DNA from 2 places in the Arthrobacter glacialis genome. Region 1 is predicted to be linked to the other one. Evidence: predicted binding sites of a transcription regulator. Region 1 holds the regulator's gene; the other holds the start of a gene.
The links. The regulator LexA, encoded in region 1, represses DNA repair genes until DNA is damaged. The targets are predictions, from matches to a motif close to TCGAACANNTGTTCGA.
Positions count from the first base shown of each region.

Region 2: CVS28_RS08835 (DUF6504 family protein) is a predicted target of LexA. The motif match lies at 2,781-2,796, and genes of this name have one in related genera.

Region 1 is NZ_PPXB01000010.1:52,643-60,895, forward strand. Features, by position in the region: gene hisB (imidazoleglycerol-phosphate dehydratase HisB) at 1-113, opposite strand, end outside; gene CVS28_RS12970 (histidinol-phosphate transaminase) at 292-1,389, opposite strand; gene CVS28_RS12975 (LysM peptidoglycan-binding domain-containing protein) at 1,500-1,943, opposite strand; gene lexA (transcriptional repressor LexA) at 2,219-2,962, shown strand; gene CVS28_RS12985 (ATP-dependent DNA helicase) at 3,218-5,245, opposite strand; gene hflX (GTPase HflX) at 5,238-6,899, opposite strand; gene CVS28_RS12995 (class I SAM-dependent methyltransferase) at 7,109-7,696, shown strand; gene dapF (diaminopimelate epimerase) at 7,781-8,253, opposite strand, start outside.
Region 2 is NZ_PPXB01000006.1:65,087-73,339, reverse strand. Features, by position in the region: gene CVS28_RS08860 (S-(hydroxymethyl)mycothiol dehydrogenase) at 1-350, opposite strand, end outside; gene CVS28_RS08855 (mycoredoxin) at 442-699, opposite strand; gene CVS28_RS19395 (hypothetical protein) at 701-892, opposite strand; gene CVS28_RS08850 (SOS response-associated peptidase) at 909-1,652, shown strand; gene CVS28_RS08845 (VOC family protein) at 1,649-2,071, opposite strand; gene CVS28_RS08840 (GNAT family N-acetyltransferase) at 2,081-2,587, opposite strand; gene CVS28_RS08835 (DUF6504 family protein) at 2,862-3,194, shown strand; gene CVS28_RS08830 (DNA polymerase III subunit alpha) at 3,187-6,630, shown strand; gene thrS (threonine--tRNA ligase) at 6,673-8,253, shown strand, end outside.

The DNA of each region.
Region 1 (8,253 bases):
GTGGAAACACCGGTACCGTCTAGGTTGATTTCCACCAGCACGCTGGACTCGCTGGTTACTCGCTCCAAACGGGCTGTGCGTCCCTGGCCGGGCTGCGGGCTGTTCTCAGTCATTGCACAAGTCCTTTGGTTTTTGTCCGCGCCTTCTTGCCCCTGCAGGCGCAGGGCAGGGCTAGGCTCGCGAACTTTTCACTGTATGTCACCAGTTTAGGAGAGAAGGCATGATTATGCCCAAAACAGTCCGCTGCCAATCCTCCGGTGCCCGGTTTGGCAGCGTTGTCCTCACGCGTGACTAGCTGGCCAGGATAGCGCGCAAGCCGCTGAGGAATGCCGTTGTTTCAGCTTCGGTGCCGGCAGTCACGCGCAGGTGCCCGGGAATTCCGACGTCGCGAATCAACACTCCCTCAGCCAACAAGGCTTCCCACACTGCATGGGGATTTTCCAGTCCGCCGAAGAAGACAAAGTTTGAATCCGAGGGTGCCGGCGTCAGGCCAAGATTTGTCAGTTCCGTCACTATCCTGTCCCGTTGGACTTTAATAGCCTCCACATTGGCCAACAGGGATGTTGAGGTACGCAGGGCCGCGACGGCAGTCGCCTGGGTGATGGCCGACAAGTGATAGGGCAACCGAACCAAACGGAGAGCGTCAGCGACTTCCGGCGCCGCCGCTAGATAGCCAAGGCGGGCGCCGGCCAAAGCAAACGCCTTGCTCATGGTCCGTGAAACCACCAGGCGCGGTCGGCCCTCAAGCAGGCTCAGGGCACTGGGCGTTCCTGTGTGGGCAAATTCTGCATACGCTTCATCAACAATGACAATGCACTGTGACGCTTCTCCTGCCTCATAAACAGCCTCCACCACCTCAAGGCCGAGGGCCGTTCCTGTGGGGTTGTTCGGCGAACAGAGGAAAACGATGTTCGGGGCGGCCGCACTCACCTGTTCCGCCGCCGATGCCGCGGACAAGCTGTAGTCCTGATCGCGCAATCCGGCGATATAGCCGGTACCTGTGCCACTGGCCAGCAGGGGGTACATGGAGTATGTGGGCGGGAATCCCATGGCGGTGCGTCCCGGACCGCCAAAGGCCTGAAGGATTTGCTGCAGGACTTCATTGGAACCGTTTGCGGCCCATAGGTTGTCTTCGTTGAGGCCGTGGCCCAAATACGCCGCCAATTCCTGGCGAAGGGTGGTGAATTCCCTGTCCGGGTACCTGTTGAGGCCTTCAAGTTCCGCTGCCACGGCTGCCAGAATGGCTTCCTTGGCATCCGCCGGGACGCCAAAGGTATTTTCATTCACGTTCAACAGTATGGGAACGTCAAGTTGCGGGGCGCCGTAGGGATGCAGTCCACGCAGATCGTCGCGGAGTGGCAATTGACCTAAACGTTCAAACTGATCCATGGCTCCAGCTTAATTGACAAGGATGCCAAATCCCGAAACGGTGACAGCATGCGGACACTTCAGCCCGAGCTCCGGGAGCCAGCTTGGCAGGATTGCTAGCCGGAGGTGTTCTACTTCGGGATGGGAACGAACAGTCGCTGGCCTGCCTGAAGCACACCAGTACCCAACTCATTCAGGGCAACAATTTCCCGAACCACTTCACGAACGTCACGATTCGGATTGGTGGTGCCAGCGATGCTCCACAGACTGTCGCCCTGGAGAACTGTCACTGAATGGGCGTAGCTGTCCATGTCGACGGCCAGGTGTTCCACGCCCGCATGGGCGGGGCTTGCCAACGTACTGAAAACAATCGCCAAGGCGACGAACACCAGGATCGATGATGCCACCAAGGCCGGGACACCAAGGAGCACCAGCCGGCCTCGACGCGTCAACGTCAGCTTGGCAGGCGCGGCCTGCCGCTGCGCCTGATGGTGCCGGGGACTGACATTGCCGCCGCCAAACAAGGCCTTGGGTGTACTGCTGAGAGTTCCTGCAGAGATAACCATTGCATTCATGACTTCTCGTCCTTTCACCGTGGATCTGGATCCTTGGCCACACCTGCCAACTGGATCAAAATTCCATGCTTCATATCTTCGATAGAACGTATGTTCGAATTTGCTACTAGTACAGTTTTAGCACCTATAGACGACACTTGCCAAGGGTTGATAGAACAAATGTTTGATATTGCCCCTGTTGTGGCTTAAACTTGGTTTACAAGGATTGGCCGCTAGATGCAGTCCACCAGCAGGCACTGACATTGTTCAGGGCAGCCACGAAAGGACCCGGAACCATGGCGCTTCAAGAACCTCCGCACCGCATCCCCCAAGCGCCCAGTCGCGCTGGCATGAAGGGGCTCACTGTTCGGCAGAAAAAGATTCTCGAGTGCATCCAGCGCTCCATTGCCGACAAGGGCTACCCACCCTCCATGCGTGAAATCGGCGACTCCGTGGGGCTGGCCAGCCTTTCCAGCGTCACGCACCAGTTGACCCAGCTTGAGCGCCATGGCTACTTGCGTCGTGACCCCAAACGTCCCCGAGCCATGGAAGTTTTGATCCCGCTGGTTCTGGACGACGGCGAGGTGGAGATTGAGGGGGTCAGCGCCCCGTCGAAGTTGCGCAGCTCAAATGGACTCAACTTCGCTGAGCTGAGCAGTTCCTCGGACACCGCATTTGTTCCTCTTGTGGGACGCATTGCAGCTGGTGGCCCCATACTGGCCGACCAGTCCGTGGATGACATCATGCCGTTGCCACGCCAGATTGTGGGCAGCGGAGAATTGTTCATGCTTAAGGTGCAAGGCGATTCAATGATCGACGCGGCAATCTGCGATGGGGACTGGGTGGTGGTGCGTCAACAGCCCACCGCCAACAACGGCGACATTGTGGCTGCCCTGTTGGAGGACGAAGCCACGGTGAAGACCTTCCGCCAGCGTGACGGCCACACCTGGCTTTTGCCCCAGAACACGCGCTACGAACCCATCTTGGGCGACCACGCGACCATCATGGGCAAGGTTGTATCAGTACTGCGCAGCCTCTGACGGCTCCCAACAACGCGTGCACGCATCGCACGCACCAGCAACACCAGCGAAAGGCCCAGGCGCCGGTATTTTCGTAGGCTGCGTCAAGGAGACACCAAAGTCCCCAAGCGCTCCCACCGCTCGCAAGCTCGCAGCGGGTCCCTCGCTCTTGTGGCCCCAGCCCGCGGCCGACGTGTCGGGAAGCAGCCGGAAAATACCGGGCCTGTGCCTTTCGCGTGACCGTAGCCGGAAAGTACCCGTTCCTGGGCCTTGGCGTTATTTCCCGGAGAGCCGCTTCAGTGCGGCAAGAGCCACGGCGCGGTCCTTGGTGGCCCAGAATGGCGGAAGGGCCGCGCGCAGGAACCCGCCGTAGCTGGCGTTGGCCAGGCGTGAATCGAGTACAGCCACCACTCCCCTGTCGGCACTTGAGCGGATCAGGCGCCCCACGCCCTGTGCCAGGCGCACGGCTGCGTGAGTGGCGGAGATGGCGATGAATCCGTCGCCGCCGCTTTGTGCCACAGCCCGTGCCCTTGCTGTCACCAGGGGGTCATCGGGTCGCGGGAACGGAATCCTGTCGATGACAACCAGCCGGCAGGAGGCACCCTGAACGTCAACACCTTGCCACAGCGACATGGTGCCAAACAGGCAGGTGTCGGGTTCATCGGCGAATTCCTTGATGAGCCCGGCCATGGAGGAATCACCTTGGCAAAGAATCTTGACGGAAAGCTTCTTGCGCAGTTTCTCCGCAGCATCCTCGGCTGCTCGCCTTGAGGAGAACAACGCCAACGTTCCGCCACCGGCGGCGGTGATCAGCGCAGCAAGTTCATCGAGCTGTTCGGATGACATACCAAAACCGGGTTTTTGCAGGTGCGCTGCCACATAGAGCATGCCTTGCTTGGGGTAGTCAAAGGGAGAGCCGACGTCGGCCCCTGTCCAGGCGGGTGCGTTGGGGCCCAACAGGCCGAGCCCGCCAGCTGTTGCCTGAAAGGACTCCCCAATGGCCAGCGTTGCCGACGTCAGCACCACAGTACGGTCAGCAAACAGGCCCTCTCGCAGTTTCATGGCCACACTGAGCGGTGCGATGTTGATGACTGCCGGCTCGCCGTCGTCCGCCTTCTGGTAGCCCTTGCCGGGGGTGAAACTTCCTGGCCGCGAGGCCCACACCACCTCACGCGCCTCAGCGGCGACCAGCATCCGCTCGCACAGGTCAAAGATCAGGTTCAGCCGGGCCCGGGCAATGGAACGGCCACCGTCCACGGCTGCATTGCCCTCGGGCTTGGAATCTGAGAGTGCCGCCCGAACGGCGTCGCGCACTTGTTCAATCGCTTGGCTTTGAGTTTGATTCAGACCATTGGGCAGCAGGCCCTCGGCCGTGCCGGCGAAGGCCAGGTCAAGCGCTGCAGCGCTGGCGTGAATTGCGTCAACGGAAACCGCCGTGTGTTTGCGGGTGCTGGAGGCAGCTGCCTGCACCATTTGCACCGACAACTGCCCGGTGACGGCACCAGTGACCCGGTCCTGCAATTCATGGGCCTCATCCACCACCACCACGTCGTAGTCGGGCAGAACAGCAATGCCTTCAAACGCGCTGATGGCCAGCATGGCGTGGTTTGTCACCACGATGTCAGCCTCGGCGCCGCGGGCGCGAGCCAGTTCCGAGAAGCATTCTGTGGCCAGTGGACACTTTTGCGCCCCCAGACATTCCATGGAGGTGACCGACACCTGCCGCCACGCCTTGTCGGTAACTCCGGGGATCAGCTCGTCCCTGTCGCCCGTCTCGGTGTCCTGTGCCCACTCACGCAGACGCACCACTTCACGCCCCAGCGCGGAGGTGGGGCCAGTGGTTGCGCCCGGCAGGTGAGTGACGGAAGAATCTTCACCCAGGGTAAACAAGGCCCCTTCGCCGGTGTCCTCGGAGGGGAAACCGCCGCCTAGTTTTTGCTTGCACACGTAATTGCTGCGGCCCTTGACCAGGGCAACATCAATGGCGCGCGGCAAAACAGGTTCCAGGGCAGCCAAAAGGCGCGGCACATCGCGGCCCACGATCTGGGCCTGCAACGCCAAGGTGGCCGTGGCCACCACTGCCGGTTTGTCACTGGTGAGGGCATTGACAATCAGCGGGATCAGATAGGCCAGCGACTTTCCGGTGCCAGTCCCTGCCTGCACCAGCAGGTGGTCGCCACTTTCAATGGCGTCCACCACGCGGCGCACCATCTCATGCTGGCCGTCACGGCGCTGGCCGCCCATGGCTTCAACAGCCCGGTCCAGAAGTTCCAGTGCTTGTTGCGAGAATTCAGTGTCAGCCATGTTGGACAAACGGTTCAACCTCAGCTGCCAGATCTTCGCGGACCCGGACGTGGGCCACAGTTCCGTGCTCGCCATGCTCCAGCGTGATGATTTCCGCGTCGGAGCGGTGCAGCTTGTTCAAAACATCGCCTCGGTCGTACGGGATGAGCAGAGTCAAGGTGACGCTGGGGTGTGGAATTGCTTCGCTGATGGCTTGGAGCAGCTCATCGATGCCTTGCCCGGTTCGGGCGGAAACCACCACAGTGTTGGCCTCGTGCTGGCGCAGACGTTCCACCACAAACGGGTCAGCAATATCCACCTTGTTCAAGATGATCAGCTCAGGAATCTGCAGGGCTTCCACTTCAGCGAAGACTGTCCGCACGGCAGCAATCTGGCCCTCAGGATCGGGGTGGGAGGCGTCCACAATGTGCAAGATCAAATCCGCATCAGCCACCTCTTCCAAGGTGGAGCGGAAAGCCTCCACCAATTGGGTGGGCAGCGACCGCACAAAACCCACGGTATCCACCAGGGTGTAACCCAGGCCATCGGCTGTTTCGGTCTTGCGCACCGTGGGGTCCAAGGTGGCGAACAAGGCGTTTTCCACCAGCACCCCAGCGTCGGTGAGACGGTTCAGCAGGGAAGACTTTCCGGCATTGGTGTAGCCGGCAATGGCCACGGAGGGCACATTGTTGCGCTTGCGGTTGGCGCGTTTGGTGTCGCGAGCCGGCTTCATCGCGGCAATCTCGCGGCGCAGCTTGGCCATCTTGGTGCGGATTTTGCGCCTGTCGAGCTCCATCTTGGTTTCACCCGGGCCACGGGAACCAATACCGCCACCGGCGGCACCCACCCGCCCACCAGCCTGGCGGGACATGGATTCGCCCCAGCCGCGCAGGCGCGGCAGCAGGTATTCCATTTGGGCCAGCTCCACCTGGGCGCGGCCTTCACGGGATTTGGCGTGCTGGGCGAAGATGTCCAGGATCAACGCCGTCCTGTCAATGACCTTGACCTTGACAACTTCTTCCAGGGTGCGCCGCTGGGACGGGGCCAGATCCCCGTCAATGATCACCGTGTCCGCGCCTGTGGCTTGGACAATTTCCTTGAGCTCCTGGGCCTTGCCTGTACCAAGATAGGTGGCCGGGTCCGGCTTGGCACGTCGCTGCACCATGCCATCCAAAACCTCGGAGCCGGCTGTTTCGGCCAGTGCCGCCAGCTCGCGCAAGGAATTCTCGGCGTCGGCCATGGTGCCCTGGGACCACAGGCCGGCCAAGACAACCCGCTCCAATCGCAGCTGGCGGTATTCCACCTCTGTGACGTCTTCAAGTTCCGTGGACAGCCCGGACCGGCGGCGCAGGGCGTTACGCTCGGCAAGCTCTTCCTGGGCACCATCAAAGCTGCTGTGTTGGAAGTCCAAGGTGGACACCGCCTGGGCCTGCCCTCCCAAGGGTCGGGTGGCCGGAGTGCCGCCGTGGGGATCCTGTGCGTCCAGGTCGCTGTCGGCACGCACAGCACGGCTTGTTGCCGCGTCCTTCGCCAAGATCCGGTCAATTACGGCTTCAATTTCGGCAACGGATAGATCCGTGCCGCCCTGGCCGGACTCTTGCGAAGGCGTCCCGTTCTTGCCGCCGTCGGGCAGCTTGTGATCGTCGGAACCAGTGTGTGCAGATGCGTTGGACATATTCTCCTCATAGACGCTTATCTTCAATCTTAGTCGCGGCCGCCCACACTCACACCTTTTCCGCCCAGAGCTTGTGGATAAGCCGGTTCCCGCTCCCGACGGCGCTTAGGCGCGCCTAGATTCACAATCTCGCGAATTCGCACTAATCTTGCATGACTATGGGTACTCAGGGTGCAGAGCACTATTTCAGTTCACAACCGTCAACTCCGATGAAGCGGCGACCGCTCAGCGTGGTGTTGGCCGGCGAAAAACGTCAACTACAAACAGCCGGGGGAATTTTCAGCCCGGACGGAGTGGACAAGGGCACCACCATTTTGCTCTCCGAGGCGCCGCCGCCCGCCACGGAAGGGAACTTGCTGGACATTGGCTGCGGCTGGGGCCCCATCGCCTTGAGCCTTGCACTGCACTCCCCCGAAGCAACCGTCTACGCCGTTGACGTCAATGAGCGCTCCATCGAGCTGACCAATGACAACGCCAAGTCTCTTGACCTGGGCAACGTCCACGCCTCCACCCCGGAGGCCGTTGATCCGGATGTGCGCTTCAACACCATCTGGTCCAACCCGCCCATCCGCGTGGGCAAGTCGGAGCTCCATTCCATTCTGCTGATGTGGCTTCCCCGCTTGGCACACAATGGCATCGCCTACTTGGTGGTTCAAAAGAACTTGGGTTCGGACTCCTTGCAGCGTTGGCTGACCACCGAGCTCACCGAACAGTTCCCCGACGCCGGATTCACCGTGGCCCGTGACTCGACCAACAAGGCGTTCAGAATTCTGCGGGTTACCCGCACCAATCCGTAGTTCCAAGACGCTGTTGCACGAAAGAGGCCGCGCCCATGATGGGCACGGCCTCTTTCGTTGAGTGCTGCTGCTTGCGGGAGGGCCTTAGCCCATGCCGTCCGCGATGACGCCCTCGGCGACGATCACGGCTGGGCCGCTCAGTTCAACATGCTCTCTGCCCTCGGCGCCGGGGAAGAACCGCACTCCCACCTCGCCGCCGGGCACCGCAACCGTCCAGACGTCGGGGGCCTCGGCGCCTGCCCAGAACCGGATGGCTGCGGCGGCCGCGCACGCTCCCGTGCCACAGGAGAACGTCTCCCCCACCCCACGCTCGTGGACGCGCATGCTGATGTGTCCGACGTCGTCCCTCACCAAGGGCTCGGCCGGCACCACAAACTCAACGTTGGTTCCGTACGGGGGTGCCGGGACAACTATCGGGGCCTCGCCGAGTTTGGTGCCGGCCAGCTCGCTCAAGTCTGCCAGAGCCACCACGGTGTGCGGATTGCCCATGTTGATGGAAAGAGCCGGGCGGTCCACTTCCAGGCCTGCAGCGGACACCACGGAATCGGAGCCGCCTT
Region 2 (8,253 bases), on a different contig from region 1:
ATCTTCTGCGTGGCGTTGGCCGTATTGAAGCAGTACTGGGCCTGGCCCTTGGCGCACGCCCGGCAGGTGCCGCAAACAGCGCGCCAGTTCAGGATGACCCTGTCGCCTGGAACCACGTTGGTGACCCCGGCACCCACGGCGCTGACTACACCTGTAGCCTCATGGCCCAGCAGGAACGGGAAGTCATCGCTGATCCCGCCCTGCTTGTAGTGCAAGTCAGTATGGCAAACACCGCTGGTCAAGATGTCCACGAGCGCTTCACCCGGTCCCGGATCCGGGACCAGGATGGTTTCGATTGTGACGGCCGCGTCCTTGCTCAGGACTACTGCGCCTTTGACCTTGTGCACCATGGAAGAGCTCCTAGAATCCGTTGTGTTCCGCCTTGCGGAACATCAAAATGAGGTTCCTGACAGGCTACACGGCTTCATGAGCCGGCTGTGACTAGGCGGCAAGCCTGGCTACAACATCCTTCAAGGAGGGGTTGGTTGCTGCTGAGCCGTCCGGAAACAACACGGTGGGGACCGTCTGGTTGCCGTCATTGAGGCTTTCAACGAGCTCGGCCGTACCCGGAACATCTTCGATGTTGATCTCGGTGTAGCCGATTCCTTCGGCGTCCAGCTGCTTCTTCAGGCGCTTGCAATAGCCGCACCACGTGGTGGAAAACATGGTGATGCTGCCAGCGTCGGGGGTGAAATCCACGTCAAATACTCCTTGAAAGAAAAGTCTTGTTGAATGCTACTGGTGACAACGCTACCGGGTGGAGGGGATATTCCTCATCTTGTGTCACATGCATGGCCTGCGCCGCCGGAACAGTCTGTGCCACTGGTCTTGCCGCGCTGCTTGTGGGCAGGTTCTGCGCCGAAGCGGCAGTTTGTGCCACCATGGATTCCATGTGTGGACGATACGTAATGGCCAGGGCAGTGGGCGATTTGGTGGCGGAGCTGGAAGCGGAGGCAGAGGCGTCCCTTGAGCTGAGGGCCTCCTACAACGTTGCCCCCACCACGGATGTGCCCATTGTGCTGGAGCGGCTCATTGACGGCGAGGTCCACCGGCAGATCCATGTTGCCAAATGGGGGTTGGTGCCGGGCTGGGCCAAGGACCCAAGCGTGGGTGTGCGGGCCTTCAACGCGCGCAGTGAAACCGTGGCGGAGAAGCCAACGTTCCGCTCAGCCTTGAAATCGAAGCGGTGCGGCGTGCCCGTGCAGGGCTACTACGAATGGAAAAAGTCGGCCGATGGGAAGAGCAAGCAGCCGTATTTTGTGCACAGTGCGGACGGCTCACTCATTACCTTTGCCGGGCTTTATGAATGGTGGAAGGACCCCAGCAAGGAAAACGGGGCGCCCGATCAGTGGCTGCTGTCCGCCAGCATCATCACCATGGCATCGCCACCTGAGGGTGAACTGGCCACATTGCACGACAGGCTGCCGGTGCCTCTGACGGCAAAAGGTCTGGCCGAATGGCTCAACCCGCAGGCAGAAACGCCGGCACAACTGCTGGAGATGGTCTTGGCGGATGCCTACAGGCAGGCTGCCAGCTGGGTGCTGGATCCGGTCGGCGCCGCTGTGGGCAATGTGCGCAATGACAACCCCGGACTCATCGAGCCCATCGAGCTCATCGAGCCCATCGCGCTCCAGGGGCCGGGTCCCGGCTAGACGGTGACGTTTCCGGCGTCGTCCACGGCCCAGGTGGGATTGAAGGCAACTTCCCAGCGGAAGCCGTCAGGATCGGCAAAATAACCGCTGTAGCCGCCCCAAGGCTGCTGCGCGGCAGGATGGTCCACGACGGCGCCCGCCGCAACCGCCTGCGCCAAGACGGCGTCGACCTCGGCAACACTGCCAACGTTGTGGCTCAGTGTGATGGGAGGGACGCCGTCGGAAGGCTCAACACCCAACTCGGCGGCCATGGCTTCACGGCTCCACAGCGACAAAATGAGCCCATGGTTCAGCTGCAGGAAGATGACCTGGCCTGGCACCTCCTGATGCGCCGTCCAGCCCAAGCCTGTGAGATAGAACTCACGGGAGCGTTCCACTGTGTGGACTCCCAAGGAAATAAACGTCAGCCGCTGCTCCATGGTGAAGCTTTAGTCCTCGGTGTCTTCGGGAGACCAGCGGTGGAAGTCCAGAGACAGGTACAGGGCAAGGGCTGCGGAATTGGTGGCTTCCACCCGTAGGGCCACATCTGCCTTGCCCTCGTTGAACAAGGTGTCCATGGTGGTAAGTACCAAGTCCTCGGCCAAGCCCCGGCGGCGGTGCTCACGGTCAGTGATCAGTTCAATGATGAAAGGTGCATCGGGAGTGTCGTCACCGATGGCGTGTTCCACCACCAGCACCGCTGCAACGATTTTGCCGTTTTTATCCAGTGCCACGTGGGAGGCATTGGGGAGGAAATGGCCGTATTTGCCGGCCCAGGATGCCTGGATGTCCGCCAAGGCAACTTCGATCGAATCGCCGGCGGCACCGGCGTCGTAGGCGGTGAAGTACAGCTCACCGAGGCGTTGGAGATCTGATTCCTGCACAGTACGGGAAGCCATCTTGAGCTCCCGTTCCAACGGATTGGTCTTAGCGATGAGGGTGACCATGTCAGTCATGGAACGCTCCTTCAAAAATCGTGGTGACGCCGTCAGGGAGACTAGGCCAATGGCCATAAGGCCATGCTAGACGCCAGTTGCGTTGTCAGCTATCTACATAACGCTTTAAGCGCAGAACAAATGTCCGCGCAGGCGTTTCTTCCCAATGGGCGGGTTACGTTCCGCGTGAAACTGAGCGTACACTTAAATCTATTCGGATATATGTACTAATAAGCCATTCGGATCAAGAATATGATGCTGAGTTGGTATTGCCGGGTGGAGGTGGAGTGCACGCATGGGCACGTTTAGCGAGTCAGTCAATGTGGTGCGCTCAGCCGAGGGGGCGCTGGTGCAGCTGTGGTGGCGCGGACGGCTCTATGACCTGGCCGCCGAACCATTGTGTTGGTATGAACGGCGGCCCTGGTGGGAAAGTGAGACCCGCATGCGGCCTGGCGAGGGAGTGGGGTACGTGGACACCCAAATGTGGCGGGTGCAAGTGCGCCAGGATGGCGCAACGGAGTTGTTGACCTTGGATCTGGTGAGGTACCGGCCCAGTGACCGTTGGCGCGTCATAAAAATCCATGACGCGCTGGATGAGAAATTTAAGGAGCTGCAGGAGGGTGCGTAACTTTGTCCATTTGCACTGCGCCTCAGCCTTCAGCGCCCACTATGGGGTTTCCTGGCCTGATGACTTGGCCCAGGCTGCGGCGGCAGACGGCGCCAACGCGCTTGCTATCACCGACAGGGATGGGCTCTATGGCGCCGTTAAACATGTCAAGGCCTGCAGGGCTGCCGGGATTGACCCCCTTGTAGGGGTTGACCTTGCCGTGTTGGAAGAGGGGCAAAACGGTCTGGAAGTGGCGGGGCGTGTGGTGATCCTGGCCCACGGCGGGGGATTCGTGGCTCCGGGCGCAGGTTACGGCGCCCTGTGCCGCCTCATTTCGGCCGCGCATGACCAGCCCCGGGGGCTGGTGGGCATCACCCTGGCCCAACTGGCTGCAGCCGTGCTGGATCCGGCTTCCGGCAGGGCAGTCTTAACAGTCTTGCTGGGTCCTGGTTCTCCCGTGGGCAGGGCGCTGAACGGGCGCAAGTATCTGCTGCCGCGCACCAAATTCCTTTCGTGGCGCAATGCCATGCCAGTGGGATCCCTTGTGGTGGAAATCCTGAGCCACCTGAGCGCTCCCGGTGCGCCCATGAGCACATCCCATGCTGTGCGGATGCTGAAATTGGCGCAGGAGTTTGATGTGCCGGCCGTTTTGAGCAACGCCGTGCGCTACAGCTGTGAAGACGATGCGCCAACGGCGGATGTCTTGGATGCTGCCAGGAACATCTCGCCCCTGGAGAAGCTCAATGACTTGCAACCCACGGGGCAGGCCTGGCTTAAAAATGCTGCCCAGATGCAGTCCGTGGCGCAGGAGATTGTTCACCAGGGCGGCTATGGCAGTGCCGAGCTGAGGCAGTTGTGGTCCAACACGGAACAATTGGCGGACAAGTGCAGGCTTGACCCTGCAGCGGATCTTGGCTGGAAGCAGCCCAAAACCCCCGAGTCTCAAGTGTTGGGTTTGACGCAGCCAGCCGGCATGGAGCTGCGCCAACGCACGGAAGCGGGGCTGAACCAGCGCTTTGGGGGACTCCCCGGCAAAAAGCTGCTGGAGGTGCGAGGCAGGCTCGAGACGGAGCTGGCCACCATTAGTGGTCTGGGTTTCGATTCCTACTTTCTTACTGTGGCCGAGGTCTCGGAGATGATCAAGGACATGGGGGTGCGCCGGGCGGCGCGAGGGTCCGGGGCGTCGTCCCTGGTCAACTATCTGCTGGGCATCAGCGCGGTGGACCCCATAGCCAATGACCTGCTCTTTGAACGGTTCCTCTCCCTGGACAGGTCAACGCTGCCGGACATTGACCTTGATGTGGAAAGCGCGGAACGCCACAACGTATACAGACGCATCTTTGAGCGTTTCGGCTCAAAACGGGTCACCCTGATGAGCATGCAAAACAGCTACCGTGCCCGCGGCGCTGTCAGGGATGCCGGGCTGGCGCTGGGCATGGACAAGGCTGATATTGACCAAATCGCCAAACAGCTGTGGCGGTTTTCGGCAGGATCCTTCAGGGAGGCGCTGGAGGAGAAGCCTGAGCTGCGCGATTTTGCCGCACAGGTGGAAAACTCCCGCCATGCGCAAGGAGGCGCCCAGCTGGATCTGCTGGTTGACCTCACCGAACGCCTGGACAGTTTGCCCAGGCACATTTCCATGCACCCCTGCGGGGTGATCCTGGGGGATTCGTCCTTATTGAACAGGACACCTGTGCAGCCGAGCGGGCTGGGCCTGCCCATGAGTCAATTTGATAAGCACGACATGGATGCCATGGGCATGCTCAAACTCGATGTGCTGGGTGTGCGCATGCAAAGCGCCATGGCCTATGCCGTGCGGGAAATCATCCGGCTGCACCCTTCCAAGGAGGCCGTTGCCGCTGAGGGCGGGCACCACCCGGCGGCGCCGTTCATCAACGAGGGGGGTGGCATTGATCTTGATGCCGTCCCGTTCGACGACGAACCCACCTTTGAGTTGATCCGCAGCACCCACACGCTGGGGTGTTTCCAGATTGAGTCCCCGGGCCAGCGTGAACTGGTGGGCAAGATGGCGCCCACCGAGTTCAGCGATCTGGTCATTGACATTTCCTTGTTCAGGCCCGGCCCCATGAAATCAAATATGGTGAAACCGTTCTTGGAAAACAGGGCGGGCTTCACCCCCGCCCACTACGCGCACCCGGATCTGATACCGGCCCTTGCGGAGACACACGGGGTGACGGTTTTTCATGAACAGGTGCTGCGAACCTTCAGTGTCATGACCAAATGCACCCTGTCCCGCGCGGACGAGTTTCGGCGTGGGCTGGGAAAGCCCGGCGTGGAACCAGCCATCGAAAAGTACTTCAGGGAACACTCCACTGCGCACGGTTACAGCACGGCTGTCATTGATGAGGTGTGGGAGACGCTGAAGGCTTTTGGCAGTTTTGGCTTCTGCAAGGCCCATGGGGCTGCCTTTGCTGTTCCCACCTACCAGTCGGCCTGGCTGAAGGCGCACCATCCAGCCGAGTTTCTGACGGGGTTGTGGGAGCACGATCCCGGCATGTATCCGCGGCGCCTGCTGGTGGCTGAGGCCAGGCGCCTGGGCATCCCCATCCTGCCGCTGGACATCAACGCCAGTGGCGGCCAGTACAGTGCCGAGCGGACAGCCAGCAACGTGACGGGTATTCGCATGAGCCTGGCCGGGGTGTATGGGCTCTCCGGGACGGAACTGAAAAGGATCCTCCACGGCCAGCCTTATGACTCGCTGGCTGATCTGCGTGATCGGGCCAAGCTGAGCCGGCCCGCGTTGAAGCGGCTTGCCCAGCTCGGCGCCCTGGATTCCCTGCACCACCAGGCACAACGCCTTACCGGCAATACGGCAAACCGTGCCGACCTCATAGCCCACGTCAACAGCCTCCCTGCCGGCAAGGGCAGCAAGCGCAACCATCCCATTGCGGGCCAGTTGCACCTGCCCCTGGAGGATGTGGAGTTAGGGGCGCTGCCGGCTGTGCATCCGGCGGCCAGCATGGCGGAGACGGTACGCACCGAACTTGACCTGTTGTCCATGGACGTGAGCGATCACCTGATGGGAAGTTACGCACCTCTTCTGGAACAGTTGGGGGTCAGCCGGGCTGACCAGCTGCTGGGCATGCGCAACAACAGTGAGGTTTTGGTGGCAGGGGTGCGGGTGGCCACGCAAACGCCACCCATGCGGGGCGGGAAACGGGTGGTGTTTATCAGCATTGACGACGGCACCGGGTGTGTGGACGCCACCTTCTTTTCCGAGGCGCAGGAAAAGTCGGGGCCCCTGCTTTTTGGCACCAGGATGCTCCTGATCCGGGGGTTGACGCGGCGAACAGGACCACGGGGAATCACTGTTCAGGCGTTGGAGGCCTGGGATTTGCAAAACACACCCCTGCTCCCGGCGCCGCCCGTGTTGGAAGGGGTCCCACCAACCCGATACCATCAAAGAGGCTCACAGCAACCCCCGTATGTTGCTTAGACATGGAGCCACACAGGACAAAACAAGGAGTTAAACGTGCCAGTGGATACACAAATCACCATCAAGGTCGAGGGCGTCGCGACTTCGGTGGCCACCGGCACCACCGGCGCGGAGCTGTTCTTTGAACGCCGCGAAGTAGTTGTCATGCGCGTGGACGGGGTCTTGAAGGACCTCTCGGCAGTGCTGGAAGCAGACGCTTCCGTGGAGCCCGTTGCCATTGATTCCCCCGACGGCCTGGACGTTTTGCGTCACTCAACAGCCCACGTCATGGCCCAGGCCGTGCAGGCGTTGCGCCCCGACGCCAAATTGGGCATCGGGCCGTACATCACCGACGGTTTCTACTTTGATTTTGACGTAGCCGAGCCCTTCACACCCGAGGATCTGAAGACCCTTGAGAAGATGATGCTCAAGATCGTCAACCAAAACCAAAAGTTTGCCCGCCGCGTGGTCACCGAGGACGAAGCCCGCGTTGCCATGGCCAACGAGCCGTACAAGCTGGAGCTTTTGGGCAAGAAAAACGATGACGCTGCCGACTCCGCCGAAGGTGTGAACATTGAAGTGGGTGCTGGCGAGATCACCATCTACGAAAACGTTGACCGCAAGAGCGGCGAGGCAGTGTGGTGCGATCTGTGCCGCGGCCCGCACCTGCAAAACACGAAACTCATCTCCAACGCCTTTGCGTTGACCCGCACCTCCGCGGCCTACTGGCTGGGCAACCAGAACAACCAGCAGCTGCAGCGCATCTACGGCACGGCCTGGCCCACCAAGGAAGCCCTGAAGGCTTACCAGGAGCGCATCGCCGAGGCCGAGCGCCGCGACCACCGCAAGCTGGGCGTCGAGCTGGACCTGTTCTCCTTCCCCGACGAGCTGGGCTCCGGCCTGCCGGTGTTCCACCCCAAGGGCGGAATCATCCGCAAGGAGATGGAAGACTACTCGCGCAAGCGCCACGTCGAGGCCGGCTACGACTTCGTCTACACACCGCACATCACCAAGGGCCACCTCTACGAGGTCTCCGGCCACCTTGACTGGTACCGCGACGGCATGTTCCCGCCCATGCACGTTGATGCTGAGCTGAATGAGGACGGCACGGTGCGCAAGCCCGGCCAGGACTACTTCCTCAAGCCCATGAACTGCCCCATGCACAACCTGATCTTCCGCTCACGCGGCCGCTCCTACCGCGAACTGCCGCTACGCCTGTTCGAATTCGGCTCGGTGTACCGCTACGAGAAGTCAGGCGTGGTGCACGGCCTGACGCGCGTGCGCGGCATGACACAGGATGACGCCCACATCTACTGCACCAAGGAGCAGATGAAGGATGAGCTCACCGAGACGCTGAATTTTGTCCTCTCACTGCTCAAGGATTACGGCCTGGAGGACTTCTACCTGGAGCTCTCCACGAAGAACCCGGAGAAGTTCGTCGGCGACGACGACGTCTGGGACGAGGCCACGCGCACGCTGGCAGAGGTTGCCGAGGCCTCCGGCCTGGAACTCGTCGCCGATCCCGGTGGAGCCGCGTTCTACGGCCCCAAGATCTCCGTGCAGGCCAAGGACGCCCTGGGCCGCACCTGGCAGATGTCCACCATCCAGCTGGACTTCAACCTGCCCGAGCGTTTTGAACTGGAA